DNA from 4 places in the Streptomyces sp. NPDC007929 genome. Region 1 is predicted to be linked to each of the others. Evidence: riboswitches for the same ligand, from Rfam matches in the RefSeq annotation. Region 1 holds a riboswitch; each other region holds the start of a gene.
What was found. Region 1 has a riboswitch for cyclic di-AMP ahead of ACFZDE_RS23265 (transglycosylase family protein). Riboswitches for the same ligand answer to the same signal wherever they lie in the genome.
Positions count from the first base shown of each region.

Region 1 (3,176 bases):
CAGTTGTCCCAGGCGGACTGGGAGAACCACGGCGGCCTCGACTACGCCGCGAGCGCCGACCTGGCCAGCCGCTCCCAGCAGATAGCCGTGGCCGAGAAGATCCTCGCCGAACAGGGTGTCGGCGCGTGGCGCACCTGCGGACTGCTCTCCGGGCTGGAGCAGGGCAAGGGCTCGGACTCCGACACGTCCGGTTCATCCGACTCGTCCGGCTCGTCCGACCCGACGGATTCGCCCGGCCTGCTCGACCGGCTCGGGTCGTCGCCGTCCGAGAGCCCCTCCGCGTCCCCGTCCCCCGACGCCTCGTCGGATACGGAGGATGAAACGACCAAGTCGGACAAGTCGCCTGAATCCACCGGCTCTCCGTCGGAGGACCAGTCGGACGACCAGGAGTCCGGCAGCTCTCCGTCGGCCACCCCCGGGAGCGGTGAGTCCGGTGACGCACGCCAGGGTGACGAGTCCTCGGCCCTGACCGACACCGGCTCCGGCCGCCACCGCGGCCCCAGCGCCGACGAGTCCCGATCGTCCGGCGGCGACCGCACGGACGAGTCCACGGGCCGTCACGCCTCGCGCGGCGACGAGGGCTCCGGAGAGGTTTCCGCTGAGGGCTCCGGCGACGCCGCCCAGGGCAACTACATCGTGGGAGTCGGTGACAGCCTCTGGTCCATCGCCGACGCCCTTGACGTCAGCGGTGGATGGCACGCGCTCTACGAGACCAACGAGACTGCCGTCGGCGCCGACCCGAACATCATCCACCCCGGTCAGAAGCTCACGGTGGAGGGCGAAGGGGACGAGAAGTAGCCGTTCGGGCAGTGCGGAAACGAGGGCGGAAGTCCCCCCGAAACCGCGCGAGTTCGCGTCATGATTCGCGGTGAATGTCCCGTTTGGGGCCCGTGAGAGATAGATCTCAGAAGCCCTGATCGTCTTTGAAATTCCGTCGATCGCGTGTCTACGGTCGTGACCGCTCGTCACCACGAGCCCCGGCTGCCGCAACGCCGAATCCTGCCAGCGGCCGTACGGGAACAGTCGTCGCGTCAAGCGCCGTAGGCAGGAGCGGGGGACCCAAGGTAGGTGCCCGACCGGCCAGTTGTGCCGGAAGGGCTTGGGGTGAAGCCGTGTCCCGGGAGGGACGCGGCCGGGCAACTCAACCGGCCCGAACCCGACAGCTCACCTCGCAGGCGTCGGTGAGGGGATCCACCATGCTGTTTTCCGGCAAGGGCAAGCACCGCCGTCCGTCCAAGGCCACCCGCGTCGTCGCGCTCGCCGGCGTCACCGGTGCCGCCGTCGCCGCCCCGCTGATGGCGGCCGGCAACGCCTCCGCCGCCACCGCCTCCGAGTGGGACGCCGTCGCCCAGTGCGAGGCCGGCGGCAACTGGTCCATCAACACCGGCAACGGCTACTACGGCGGTCTGCAGTTCTCCGCCTCCACCTGGGCCGGCTACGGCGGCACCAAGTACGCCGCCACCGCCGACCAGGCCACCAAGGCCCAGCAGATCGAGATCGGCGAGAAGGTTCTCGCGGGTCAGGGCAAGGGCGCCTGGCCGGTCTGCGGCAAGGGCCTGTCGAGCGCCGCCTACACCGGCGGCGGCTCCTCGGACGACTCGGGCAGCTCCTCGCAGAGCCAGCAGCAGAGCACCGAGTCCCGCGAGACCCAGCAGCCCGCCTCCCGTTCCGAGGAGCGCCCGGCGGCCAAGAAGACCGTCACCACCCCGACCGGCAAGAAGGTCAAGAAGGGTGACGGCGAGTACAAGGTCGTCAAGGGTGACACCCTCAGCTCCATCGCCGCTGACGAGAAGGTCAAGGGCGGCTGGGAGAAGCTCTTCCAGCTGAACAAGGACATCGTCGACGACGCCAACCTGATCTACCCGGGCCAGCAGCTGCACCTGAAGTAAGCAGCGGCCCAGCCCCGTCCCCACGGGCTCCCCGCCCCGGTGCGTCCTCCCCCGTACGCACCGGGGCGGGGTTTTTTCCGCAACGGGCTTTGTTCCGTTCGGAAACAATTTACTCTCGGTTCTGTCCATGGGGTGGGCGACCCGGTGGCCGATCGCCCCGGGCCGGTTAGGCTCATGTCGCGAGCCACCGGGCCCGCACCTCGCCGGGTCCACGCGACCCGCGTACCGCGTCACATCAAGAAGGAGATGCTCGTGCCGTCCATCGACGTCGTCGTAGCCCGGGAAATCCTGGACTCCCGAGGCAACCCCACGGTCGAGGTCGAGGTCGGCCTCGACGACGGCAGCACCGGTCGTGCCGCCGTCCCGTCCGGCGCCTCCACGGGCGCCTTCGAGGCCATCGAGCTCCGCGACGGCGACTCGAACCGCTACCTCGGCAAGGGTGTGGAGAAAGCCGTCCTCGCGGTCATCGAGCAGATCGGCCCGGAGCTGGTCGGCTATGACGCCACCGAGCAGCGCCTGATCGACCAGGCGATGTTCGACCTGGACGCCACCGACAACAAGGGCTCCCTCGGCGCCAACGCCATCCTCGGCGTCTCGCTCGCCGTCGCCCACGCCGCCTCCGAGGCCAGCGACCTGCCGCTGTTCCGCTACCTGGGCGGCCCCAACGCGCACCTGCTGCCGGTGCCGATGATGAACATCCTGAACGGCGGCTCGCACGCCGACTCCAACGTGGACATCCAGGAGTTCATGATCGCCCCGATCGGCGCGGAGTCCTTCTCCGAGGCCCTGCGCTGGGGCGCCGAGGTCTACCACACGCTGAAGAAGGTCCTGAAGAGCAAGGGCCTGGCCACCGGCCTCGGCGACGAGGGCGGCTTCGCCCCGAACCTCGGCTCCAACCGTGAGGCCCTCGACCTCATCCTCGAGGCCGTCAAGGAAGCCGGTTACACCCCCGGCGAGCAGATCGCCCTGGCGCTCGACGTCGCCGCCTCCGAGTTCTACAAGGACGGCGTCTACACGTTCGAGGGCAAGGAGCGCTCGGCGGCCGAGATGACCGAGTACTACGCGGAGCTCGTGGACGCGTACCCGCTCGTCTCCATCGAGGACCCGCTGTTCGAGGACGACTGGGAGGGCTGGAAGACCATCACCGCCAAGCTCGGTGACAAGGTCCAGCTCGTCGGCGACGACCTGTTCGTCACCAACCCCGAGCGCCTGGCCCGCGGCATCGAGGAGGGCGCCGCCAACGCCCTGCTGGTCAAGGTCAACCAGATCGGCTCGCTCACCGAGACC
Region 1 covers NZ_JBIBKD010000006.1:556,022-559,197, forward strand. The annotation lists gene ACFZDE_RS23260 (transglycosylase family protein) at 1-798, shown strand, start outside; cyclic di-AMP (ydaO/yuaA leader) riboswitch at 1,027-1,193, shown strand; gene ACFZDE_RS23265 (transglycosylase family protein) at 1,197-1,889, shown strand; gene eno (phosphopyruvate hydratase) at 2,142-3,176, shown strand, end outside.

Region 2 (3,176 bases), on a different contig from region 1:
CGGCCGGGCGGCGAGCCAGGCGAGAGCCACGGTGGCGACAGGAACGCCGTGCGCGGCGGCGACCTTGTCGAGGGCGTCGAGGACCCGCCGCCCCCGTTCGGTCTCCAGATGCTTGGCGGCACCGCCCGCCCGCGCGCTCTCGACCTCCGTACCGGGCCGGTACTTCCCCGTGAGGAAACCAGCCGCGAGCGCGTAGTACGGAACGGCCGCGAGTCCGGCCCGCTCGGCGAGGTCCTGGAGCTCGCCCTCGTACGTGTCACGGGAGACGAGGTTGTAGTGCGGCTGGAGGGCGACGTACCGGGCGAGGCCCTCGCGGTCGGAGAACGCCAGGGACGCCCGCAGCCGTTCGGCGGAGATGTTGGAGGCGGCGATGTGCCGCACCTTGCCGGCCTTCACGAGTTCGTCGAGCGCGCCGATGATCTCCTCGACGGGCACGTCGGGCTGGTCGAAGTGCGTGTAGTACAGGTCGATGTAGTCGGTGCGCAGCCGCCGCAGTGAGGCGTCGGCGGCGGCCTTGATGGTGGCGGCGGACAGGCCCCGGAAGTCGGGGTGCTGGCTGACCTTCGTGGCGACGACGACGTCGGAGCGGTTGCCGCGCGCGTCGAGCCAGGCGCCCAGGATGGTCTCGGACTCACCGCCCCGATTGCCGTCGACCCAGGCCGAGTAGACATCGGCGGTGTCGACGAAGTTGCCACCGGCGGCGGTGTAGGCGTCGAGGACGGCGAACGACTGCTCCTGGTCGGCGGTCCAGCCGAAGACGTTGCCGCCGAGGGCGAGGGGGAAGACCTCGAGGTCGGAAGTGCCGAGCTTGCGAAGAGACGTCATGCTCGGTGTCAACGACCGTACGGGAGCGCCCCATTCCACAACGAACGCAAAACCCCCGTAAACCCAGGGCCCCCACGCCCCACGGCCCCACGCCCCACGCCCCCCACCACAAAGCCGACGGCCCTGACGTCGAGGAGACGTAGTCAGGGCCGCCGATGCTTCAACACAGTGGTTCCGCTTACGGGTTCAGCCCCTTGCCCCGCAGCCACGCCATCGGGTCGATGCCACTGGCGGACCCACCGGAGTGGACCTCGAGGTGCAGGTGCGCCCCGGTGACGTTGCCCGTTGCACCCACGCGTCCGATGACGTCGCCGGTGCTGACCTTCTGGCCGACGCTGACGCCGATGGAGGACTGGTGCGCGTACCAGATCTCGGTGCCGTCATCGAGGGTGAGGACGGTCTTGTAGCCGTAGGAGCCGTTCCAGCCCGCCTCGGTGATGGTGCCGCTGTGCACGGCCTTGATCGGCGTGCCCGTGGGGGCGGCGAAGTCCAGGCCCGTGTGGTAGCCGGAGGACCAGTAGGCGCCGGCCTGGCCGAAGCTGGAGGTGATGGTGTACGAGGAGGTCGGCAGCGTGAACTGCTTGGCCAGGGCGGCGAGACGCTCGGCCTCGGCCTTCTTCCTGGCCTCCTCCTCCGCCTTCTCTTTGGCCTCGGCGGCCTTGGCCTTGGCTTCCTTCTCCGCCTTGGCGACGGCTTCCTCGGCCGCCTTCTCGGCGGCGGCAGCGGCGTCCTCGGCTGCCTTGGTCTCGATCTGCTCCTGCTGGTGCTCGACCTGCGCCATGATCCGGGCGCGCAGCGCGTCACCGGCGCCGGCGCGGGCGCGGGCGCCGGACGTGCCCTCCGCGGTGTCCGCGGTGGTGGTGCCGAGGCTGCTGAGCGGGGTGGCGGAACCTTCGGGGGTGTCGTCGTCCGAGATGAGGGAACCCACCGAGGGCAGGTCCGGCACGGAGATGGACACCGGGGGCTTGCCGGTCTGGGCACTGGCCATGCCGCCGGCGCCCACGGCGGCTATGACGCCGACGCCCAGGACGGTGGAGCTGCGGGCGAGACCTCCGCCGCGCTGCTTGGTGACGCGGTGCCGGCCACGGACGGGACGGATGGACTCCTCGGTGGGGTTCCACTCCTGGAACGGGCCCTCGTCGGTGCGCTGACCGCCGAAGCCGAAGGTGTCGGTCTCGCGCTTCGGCGCATACGGGGCCGCGGGGGCAGGCCGGTTGGACGCCACGTGGGCGTACTCCTTTCCTTCCTTCTCGCCTACCGGGTTAGCTGACGGGTTCGGAGCAGGAAGGTCTCCTACGCGCGTATACCTGCCGTGCTTCCACGGTGGTATCCGCCCGATTCACCCCAAGTGGTGGTTCCCCGGTTCCCTTTCGGGATTCGGCGCGTGCGCACGGAGCCGCCTTCTGTGACGGCTGGGACGACCGCGCTGCGTTATCGAACGTTAATGGAGGCGCGAGGGGTATTCCAGCGGTTCCGCTTGATCATTAACCTTTTTCGCGCGGACTTACCTGCCATGACTGGCCCAAATCGGGCGAGTTGACCGCACCGCAAGTGACTGACGGGTTTTGACGGTGTGTCAGTTGTTATGCGGAACGGCACGGTTCGCTCACCGACCGTAGCGCTCCACGGGCAAGCATCAGGAAGGCCCCCGAGATGAAGGCCGATGAAAAGCACCGAGGGCCGGAACCCTTTCGGATTCCGGCCCTCGGCCTTCAGTAGCGGGGACAGGATTTGAACCTGCGACCTCTGGGTTATGAGCCCAGCGAGCTACCGAGCTGCTCCACCCCGCGTCGTTGTGTCACTAGTGTACGCCATCCGCGGGACCACTCGCGCACACCACCGCCCGGCCCCCGATCGCCCCGGTCACACACCCACCCCCCGCCAGCACTCAGCCCACCAGATGACGGTTCGGGGCCTTGGCCCGCTCCTCGTGTTCCAGGAGGACGACGACCTCCACCCCCCGGGCCGCGAGGAGGCCGCTGCCGTCGGCGTCCGTCACGAAGGTGTCCGGCTCGCGCCAGGCCGTGACGACCCGCCGTACGCCCGCGTCGACGATCAGCCGGGCGCAGGGGGCGGGGCGCGAGGCGCGGCGGGCGCACGGCTCCAGGCTGCTGTACACCGTCGCGCCGGGCAGGCGCGGGTCGGCCGGGTCGAGCTTGGCCAGGGCCGCCTCCTCGGCGTGCACGACCGGGTCGCCCGCCTCGCGGGAGTGGCCGCGGGCCAGTTCCGTACCGTCGTCGGCGACCACGACCGCGCCGACGCTGAACGCCGTGTCCGACGGCGGGCACTGCGAGGCCAGTTCGCAGGCGAGGGCCAGCCAGTGGTGGTCGGCGGCGACGGGGAGGGGGCCG
Region 2 covers NZ_JBIBKD010000005.1:17,884-21,059, forward strand. The annotation lists gene ACFZDE_RS17440 (aldo/keto reductase) at 1-825, opposite strand, end outside; gene ACFZDE_RS17445 (peptidoglycan DD-metalloendopeptidase family protein) at 1,004-2,050, opposite strand; cyclic di-AMP (ydaO/yuaA leader) riboswitch at 2,062-2,218, opposite strand; tRNA gene ACFZDE_RS17450 (tRNA-Met) at 2,542-2,615, opposite strand; gene ACFZDE_RS17455 (dihydrofolate reductase family protein) at 2,714-3,176, opposite strand, start outside.
Region 2: another riboswitch for cyclic di-AMP. It lies ahead of ACFZDE_RS17445 (peptidoglycan DD-metalloendopeptidase family protein); the one in region 1 lies ahead of ACFZDE_RS23265 (transglycosylase family protein).

Region 3 (3,176 bases), on a different contig from region 1:
CGTGAAGCGGGACGAAGAGAAGGTGGACAAGGGCCTCTTCGGCCTGGTGGGTCTGCTGACCACGGCGAACATCTTCATCGCCGTGCTCTGGACCTGACCCGGGAGCTCCGGGCGCCGGTCCGGGCGGCCGCGAGGGCCCAGGCGGTGCACCCGAGCCAGGCGGCCACCGCGATCCACAGCAGCACCTCCCCGCCGGCGTCGAGCCAGGCGGCGTCGAACGCGGCGGCGACCGCCAGGGTGGCCGCCGCCGTCACCACCGCGGCGAACACGGTCGCCCAGCGCCGCACGTCGTAGTGGTGCCGGGGCCAGAACAGTTCGGCCAGCAGCAGGGCGACGCAGGCGATCAGCGCGAGCACGAGCAGCGTGACGGTCGTCGTGCGCAGGGCGCTGGTGTTCTCCTCGTTCCACAGGTACAGGCGGGAACTGTCGGCGCTGAGGAGTCTCGCCCCGGCCATCGAGGAGAGGGCGAGGGCGCCTGCCGCGAGCCAGTGGTCTCCGCGCCCCTCCTCCACCTGCCGGGGCTGGAAGCGGAACAGGGCGAAGCAGTAGAGGGCGAGGCCCAGCCAGAAGAGCACCAGGGCCGCGTGGGCGAGCCAGGCCACCGCATCCGCGGCGGCGAGCGTCGCGCCGAGCACGGCGAGGCCCTCCGTCGCCACACAGCGCAGGAACACCGTGCCGCGCCGCCCCTGGGCCTCCGCGGCGAGCAGCACCGCCCAGAGCACCATGGCGAGGGCCAGCAGAGCCTCGGCGACGGGCTGCCGGCCGGCCGCGGAGAAGCCGGTGCCGAGGACGGCGGTCGCCGCCACGGTGGTGAGCGCGGCCGGCGTCTCCGCCTGCCACACGCCGCGCCGCCGCTGGGCGAGGCCCGCGACCGCCACCAGCCAGCTCGCGCAGGCCAGGCCCAGGGCGATGCGGGCCAGGGCCGCGTGCCCCGCCGAGTCGAGACCGACCGACACGATGCCGGTCGCCAGCGCATACGTCGACCACCAGGTGGCAAACGGGGAGGGACCGGGCATAACGCCGATGCTAGAGAGCGCCACCCGGGTTGGGAGAGGGGCACGCGCGCGTGCCCCTCAAAAACGTGCCGGGACTGCTCAGGCCGGGCGCACCACGCTGTGGATCGCGGACTCGCCGTCGTAGTAGATCGACTCCTCGCGCACGTACGTGCCGGGCTTCGGGGCGTGGATCATCATGCCGTTGCCGATGTAGATCCCGACGTGGGTGACGTCGTCGTAGAAGAACACCAGGTCGCCCGGCTGGGCCTGGGAGAGCGGGACCGTGGTGCCGGCGTTCACCTGGTCGTAGGTGGTGCGCGGCAGGGTGACGCCCGCGGCCTTCCAGGCGGCCTGGGTGAGGCCGGAGCAGTCGTAGGAGCCGGGTCCGACCGCGCCCCACACATACGGCTTGCCGATCTGGGCGCGGGCGAAGGCGAGCGCCTTCTCGGCCTTGGTGGCGTACGAGGAGTCGGCCGGTGCCGTGGAAGAGGACGAGCCGGAATCCGACGAGCCCGAACCCGTCCCCGAGGAGGAGGACCCGCTGTCCTGCCGCTGTGCCGCCTCTTCCTGGGCCTTCTGCCGCGCGGCCTGCTCCCGGGCCAGCTCGTCGGCCTTGCGGGCGGCCTCCGCCCGCTTCTCCTTCTCGATCGCCGCGAGCCGGGCCTTCTCCTCGGCGGTCAGCTTCGACATCAGCTCGCGTGCGTCGGCGAGCTTGCGCTGGACGGTGGCCTTGGCGGTCTTCAGGCCGTCCTGCGATTCGGTGAGCGTCTGGAGGCTCTCGGTGGCCTCCCGGCGCTTCTTCATCGTCTCGGACTGCTGCGTGACGTAGTCGTCGACCGCGTCCTTCTGACGGCCGGTCATCCGGTCCATCAGCTGGGTCTGGTCGAAGTAGTCCTGAGGGGTGTCCGCGAGCAGGAACGTCGCGGTGTCCGGGGCGGCGGCGCCGGTGCGGTACTGGGCGGAGGCGAAGGAACCCAGCTCCTCGCGCGCCTCGTTGAGCTTCTGGGTGCGCTGGGCGACGTCGTCGAGGAGGGTGTCGACGCGCTTGCGCTGCTTCGCGGTCTTCTCCTTGGCCGCGTTGTACTTGTCGGTCGCCGACTCGGCCTGGCGGTACAGGTCGTCGACCTTCTTCTCGACTTCCTCCAGGCTGGGCTTGTCGTCGGCCGCGGGGGCGGCGTTGGCCGACTGGGACAGCAGGGCCACGGAGGTGAGAGCCGCCGTCGCGAGGGCGGGGGTCCGTATGCCTGCCACGCGCGTGCCCGTAGGACGCGACTTGCGGTGCGACGCCAAGGGAGGCGACTCCTTCCACGTTCCGCCTACCGAGTTAGCTGTCGGGTTCGGGCGGGTGGTTCGGAAGGTTTGCCCTACGGCCGTCTCCGGACAGGGAGTCGGGCCGATTCACCCCAGGTTCACGGTTGGGTCCCCGGCTCCGGCTGCCGCTGCGGCGTGCCGGACTCGGCGGAGGCCGCGCGGCCCGGCGACGTTCGCCGGTGGGGGTCATGCGGCCTGGTCGCACCGTAGCCAACTCGTGTGGCCCCTGTGAAGGTTGATGGGTGATATGCCCGATACATTTTCGTGACCTTACTCATGAGCGTCGCCGAGAGTGAGCGATCGAGGGCGATTGGTTGTGAGTCGTCCGCAATTGAGGGGGGTGTGGCAGGGCGTGATCGCACGGTCATGGAGGGCGACAATGCGCCGCCGGTCCGGCCCGTCAGGGGCCCGGCGCGGCCCGATGTTCTCGGGGCGGCGGCGGGCTGTCAGTGGGGCGCCCTAGACTCGGAGAGCGATGAGCAGCCTCTTTGACGACAACTTCCTGGCGAGCCTCCAGGCCCAGCGGGGCCCGGCCGACGAGCCCCCGCCGCCACCCGAGGACGATCACGTACCGGAGCCGGTTCCGGACGATCTGTTCGGCGGGAAGTTCGACGCGCCCCCGGACCGATGGGGGTCCCCCCGCTCGAGCGGAGCCGAGAGTGGGGGAGGCTACTACCGCGACGGCGCCCCCCGCCCGGTGATCGACTCCGCCGCGCTGCTGGAAGGGCTGAACGACAACCAGCGCGCCGCCGTCGTCCACTCCGGCTCCCCGCTGCTCATCGTGGCCGGAGCCGGGTCCGGCAAGACCCGTGTGCTCACCCACCGCATCGCGCACCTGCTCGCCGAGCGGGACGTGCACCCGGGCCAGAT
Region 3 covers NZ_JBIBKD010000003.1:403,453-406,628, forward strand. The annotation lists gene ACFZDE_RS11510 (hypothetical protein) at 1-97, shown strand, start outside; gene ACFZDE_RS11515 (hypothetical protein) at 75-1,016, opposite strand; gene ACFZDE_RS11520 (NlpC/P60 family protein) at 1,095-2,285, opposite strand; cyclic di-AMP (ydaO/yuaA leader) riboswitch at 2,293-2,466, opposite strand; gene pcrA (DNA helicase PcrA) at 2,782-3,176, shown strand, end outside.
Region 3: another riboswitch for cyclic di-AMP. It lies ahead of ACFZDE_RS11520 (NlpC/P60 family protein); the one in region 1 lies ahead of ACFZDE_RS23265 (transglycosylase family protein).

Region 4 (3,176 bases), on a different contig from region 1:
GGGCTCTGGAGCGACGGCGGCTTCGGCGGGGCCAGCCGTGCCTGGCACGCCTACCAGCGGGCGCATGTCGTCCCGGACGCCGAGCGGGACCGGCCGGTGCTGTTCAACTCCTGGGAGGCCACCGAGTTCGACATCTCCGAGGAGCAGCAGCGGGCGCTCGCCGAGCGGGCCGCGGCCATGGGCGTCGAGCTCTTCGTGGTCGACGACGGCTGGTTCGGGGCGCGTACCAGCGACCGGGCCGGACTCGGTGACTGGACCCCGAACCCCGGCCGCTTCCCGGGCGGGCTGAAGCCGCTCGCCGACCATGTGCACGGCCTGGGCATGCGGTTCGGGATCTGGGTCGAGCCCGAGATGGTCAACCCGGACAGCGACCTGTACCGCGCGCACCCCGACTGGGTCCAGTACCAACCGGGACGAAAGCGGACGGAGTTCCGCAATCAGCTCGTACTCAATCTCGCCCGCGAGGACGTCCGGGAGTACCTCTGGGAGCAGCTCCACGGGCTTCTCGCCGGCGCTCCGATCGACTACGTCAAGTGGGACTTCAACCGCTGCTTCACCGACGCCGGCTGGCCGGACGACCCCTACCCGCAGCGGCTGTGGGTCGACCATGTGCACGGCCTGTACGCCCTGCTGGACCGGCTGCGGGCCGCGCATCCTGGGGTGGCCTTCGAGTCCTGCTCGGGAGGCGGCGGCCGGATCGACCTCGGAGTGCTGAGCCGCACGGACCAGGTGTGGACCTCCGACAACACCGATCCGCTCGACCGGCTCGCCATCCAGCACGGCTTCAGCCAGATCCATCCCGCCCGGGTCATGGCCGCCTGGGTCACCGACAGCCCGAACGCCATGCTCAACCAGCGGGCCAGCTCCCTGCGCTTCCGGTTCGTCAGTGCCATGGCCGGGGTGCTCGGCGTCGGCGGTGACCTCACGCGGTGGACGCCTGAGGAACTCTCCGAGGCGCGGGAGTGGGTGGCGCTCTACAAGGAGATCCGGCCCGTGGTGCAGCGCGGCGACCTGTACCGGCTGCGTCCCCCGCAGGGTGGAGCCAGTGCCGTGCAGTACGTCCTCGGTGACGAGATCGTCGTCCTCGCCTGGCTCCAGGCGCAGCGCTACGGCGAGCCCGTGCCGGCGCTCCGGCTGCGTGGTCTCGATCCGGCAGCATCGTACGAATGCCTCGAAACGGGCGAAGTTCACCGAGGGGTCGTACTGCTGCATCACGGACTTCGGGTCCCTCTGCGGGGGGATCTGGACGCCGCGGTGGTCCGTCTTAAGCGGAAGTAGTCGTTCTGTCCGAATAGGGAATTTCGGCCGCTAAGGGATAACGTGCCCCGATCGTAAAGGAGATGAGGTCGGGGCGCGTGACCATCGTCATATCCGTGACGATGCGTTGTCGCCATGTTCACGTAATTCTGGCGCCAATCAGGCTCATTGAGGAATGCCGGAGATCGCTAATCCACGCTCGGTGACCGCGGTTGTGCCGACACGTCAGGGAAAACACCGTCACACGCAACCGCACGCTTGTCCCCTTGCGTCTTGGTCGCTTACGTTCCACACCAATCCGGACGGACGCCTAATCCTGCCGCCGCCCGGAGTCCGCACACACTGACCCGACGTACGGCAGGAGCGGGGGACCCACAGGTAAGACGCCTGTTCCGGTTCCCGGAACGGCTTGGGGTTAAGTCGCGCCACGGCGCGGCCGGGCATCTCCAGCTCGCACCCGACAGCTCACCTCGCAGGCGACGGAGAGGAATTCGCCATGCCCGCGAAGGGTAAGCACCGCCGCCCCAAGACCCAGCGTTTCACCCGCTCCATCGCCGTCGCCGGAACCGGTGGGGCCGCTCTCGCCCTGCCGCTCATGGGGGCCGCCGGCGCCCACGCCGCCACCCCGCAGTCGGCTCCGGAAAAGGCCGTCCAGTCCGCCCCGGCCACCGGGAAGAAGGCCGCCGAAAAGGCCAATGGCCCCCGCACGTACACCGTGAAGGCCGGCGACTACCTCGCGAAAATCGCCGACGACCAGAACGTCAGCGGCGGCTGGAAGAAGCTCTACTCGGACAACCGTGACGCCGTCGGCTCCGACCCGTCGCTGATCCACCCGGGCCTGAAGCTGTCGATCGGCAAGAAGGCCGCGAGCGCGCCGAAGGCCTCGGCCCCGGCCGCTCCGAAGGCCTCGGCCCAGAAGTCCTCGGCCGCCGAGTCGGCGCCGAAGGCCGAGACCGCCGCCGAGCCGGCCGCCGCCAAGCCCGCAGCCAAGCCCGCCGCCGAGAGCAACGCCGGTGGCTACGTCCTCCCGGTGGACGGCGCCGGCGTCGGCACCCCGTACCACATGTCCGGCAGCATGTGGTCCAGCGGCTACCACACCGGTGTCGACTTCGTCGTCCCCACCGGCACCTCCCTCAAGGCCGTCGGCGCCGGCGAGGTCGTCTCCGCCGGCTGGGGCGGCGCGTACGGCAACCAGGTCGTCATCAAGCTGAACGACGGTCACTACGCCCAGTACGCCCACCTGTCCCAGCTCTCCGTCTCGGCCGGCCAGACCGTGACGGCCGGGCAGCAGGTCGGCCTGTCGGGCGCGACCGGCAACGTGACCGGACCGCACCTGCACTTCGAGATCCGCACCTCGCCGGACTACGGCTCCGACGTCGACCCGGTCGCCTTCCTGCGCTCGCACGGCGTCTCCGTCGGCTGACCCAGCGCACGACCACCTGCCTGACACGCCTCCGAAGGCCGGACCCCGATCCCCGGGTCCGGCCTTCGGTGTGTCCACGGTTCACCCCGAAACATCCCTGACAAGCGGCGTATTCCGGAGTTGGCGAACCCTTTAGGAGTGGCTTATCTCACCGCCCGTCAACCCTTTCCTACGGTCGCGTAAGTCACATTCGAAGGTGAATCATGAGCTGTTGTGGCAGACGATTCGAAGAGTGACAGCAGAGCAGTGATCGGGTCGTACGTGGCGCTGGGGGACAGCTTCACCGAGGGCGTCGGCGACCCAGGTCCCGACGGGGCGTTCGTCGGCTGGGCCGACCGGTTCGCCGTCCTGCTCGCCGACCGCAGACCCGAGGGCGACTTCCGGTACAGCAATCTCGCCGTACGCGGAAAGCTCCTCGACCAGATCGTGGCGGACCAGGTTCCGCGGGCCGTCCAGATGGCCCCGGACCTCGTCTCGTTCTGCGCCGGGGGCAACG
Region 4 covers NZ_JBIBKD010000004.1:509,333-512,508, forward strand. The annotation lists gene ACFZDE_RS15875 (alpha-galactosidase) at 1-1,278, shown strand, start outside; cyclic di-AMP (ydaO/yuaA leader) riboswitch at 1,588-1,749, shown strand; gene ACFZDE_RS15880 (peptidoglycan DD-metalloendopeptidase family protein) at 1,754-2,680, shown strand; gene ACFZDE_RS15885 (GDSL-type esterase/lipase family protein) at 2,927-3,176, shown strand, end outside.
Region 4: another riboswitch for cyclic di-AMP. It lies ahead of ACFZDE_RS15880 (peptidoglycan DD-metalloendopeptidase family protein); the one in region 1 lies ahead of ACFZDE_RS23265 (transglycosylase family protein).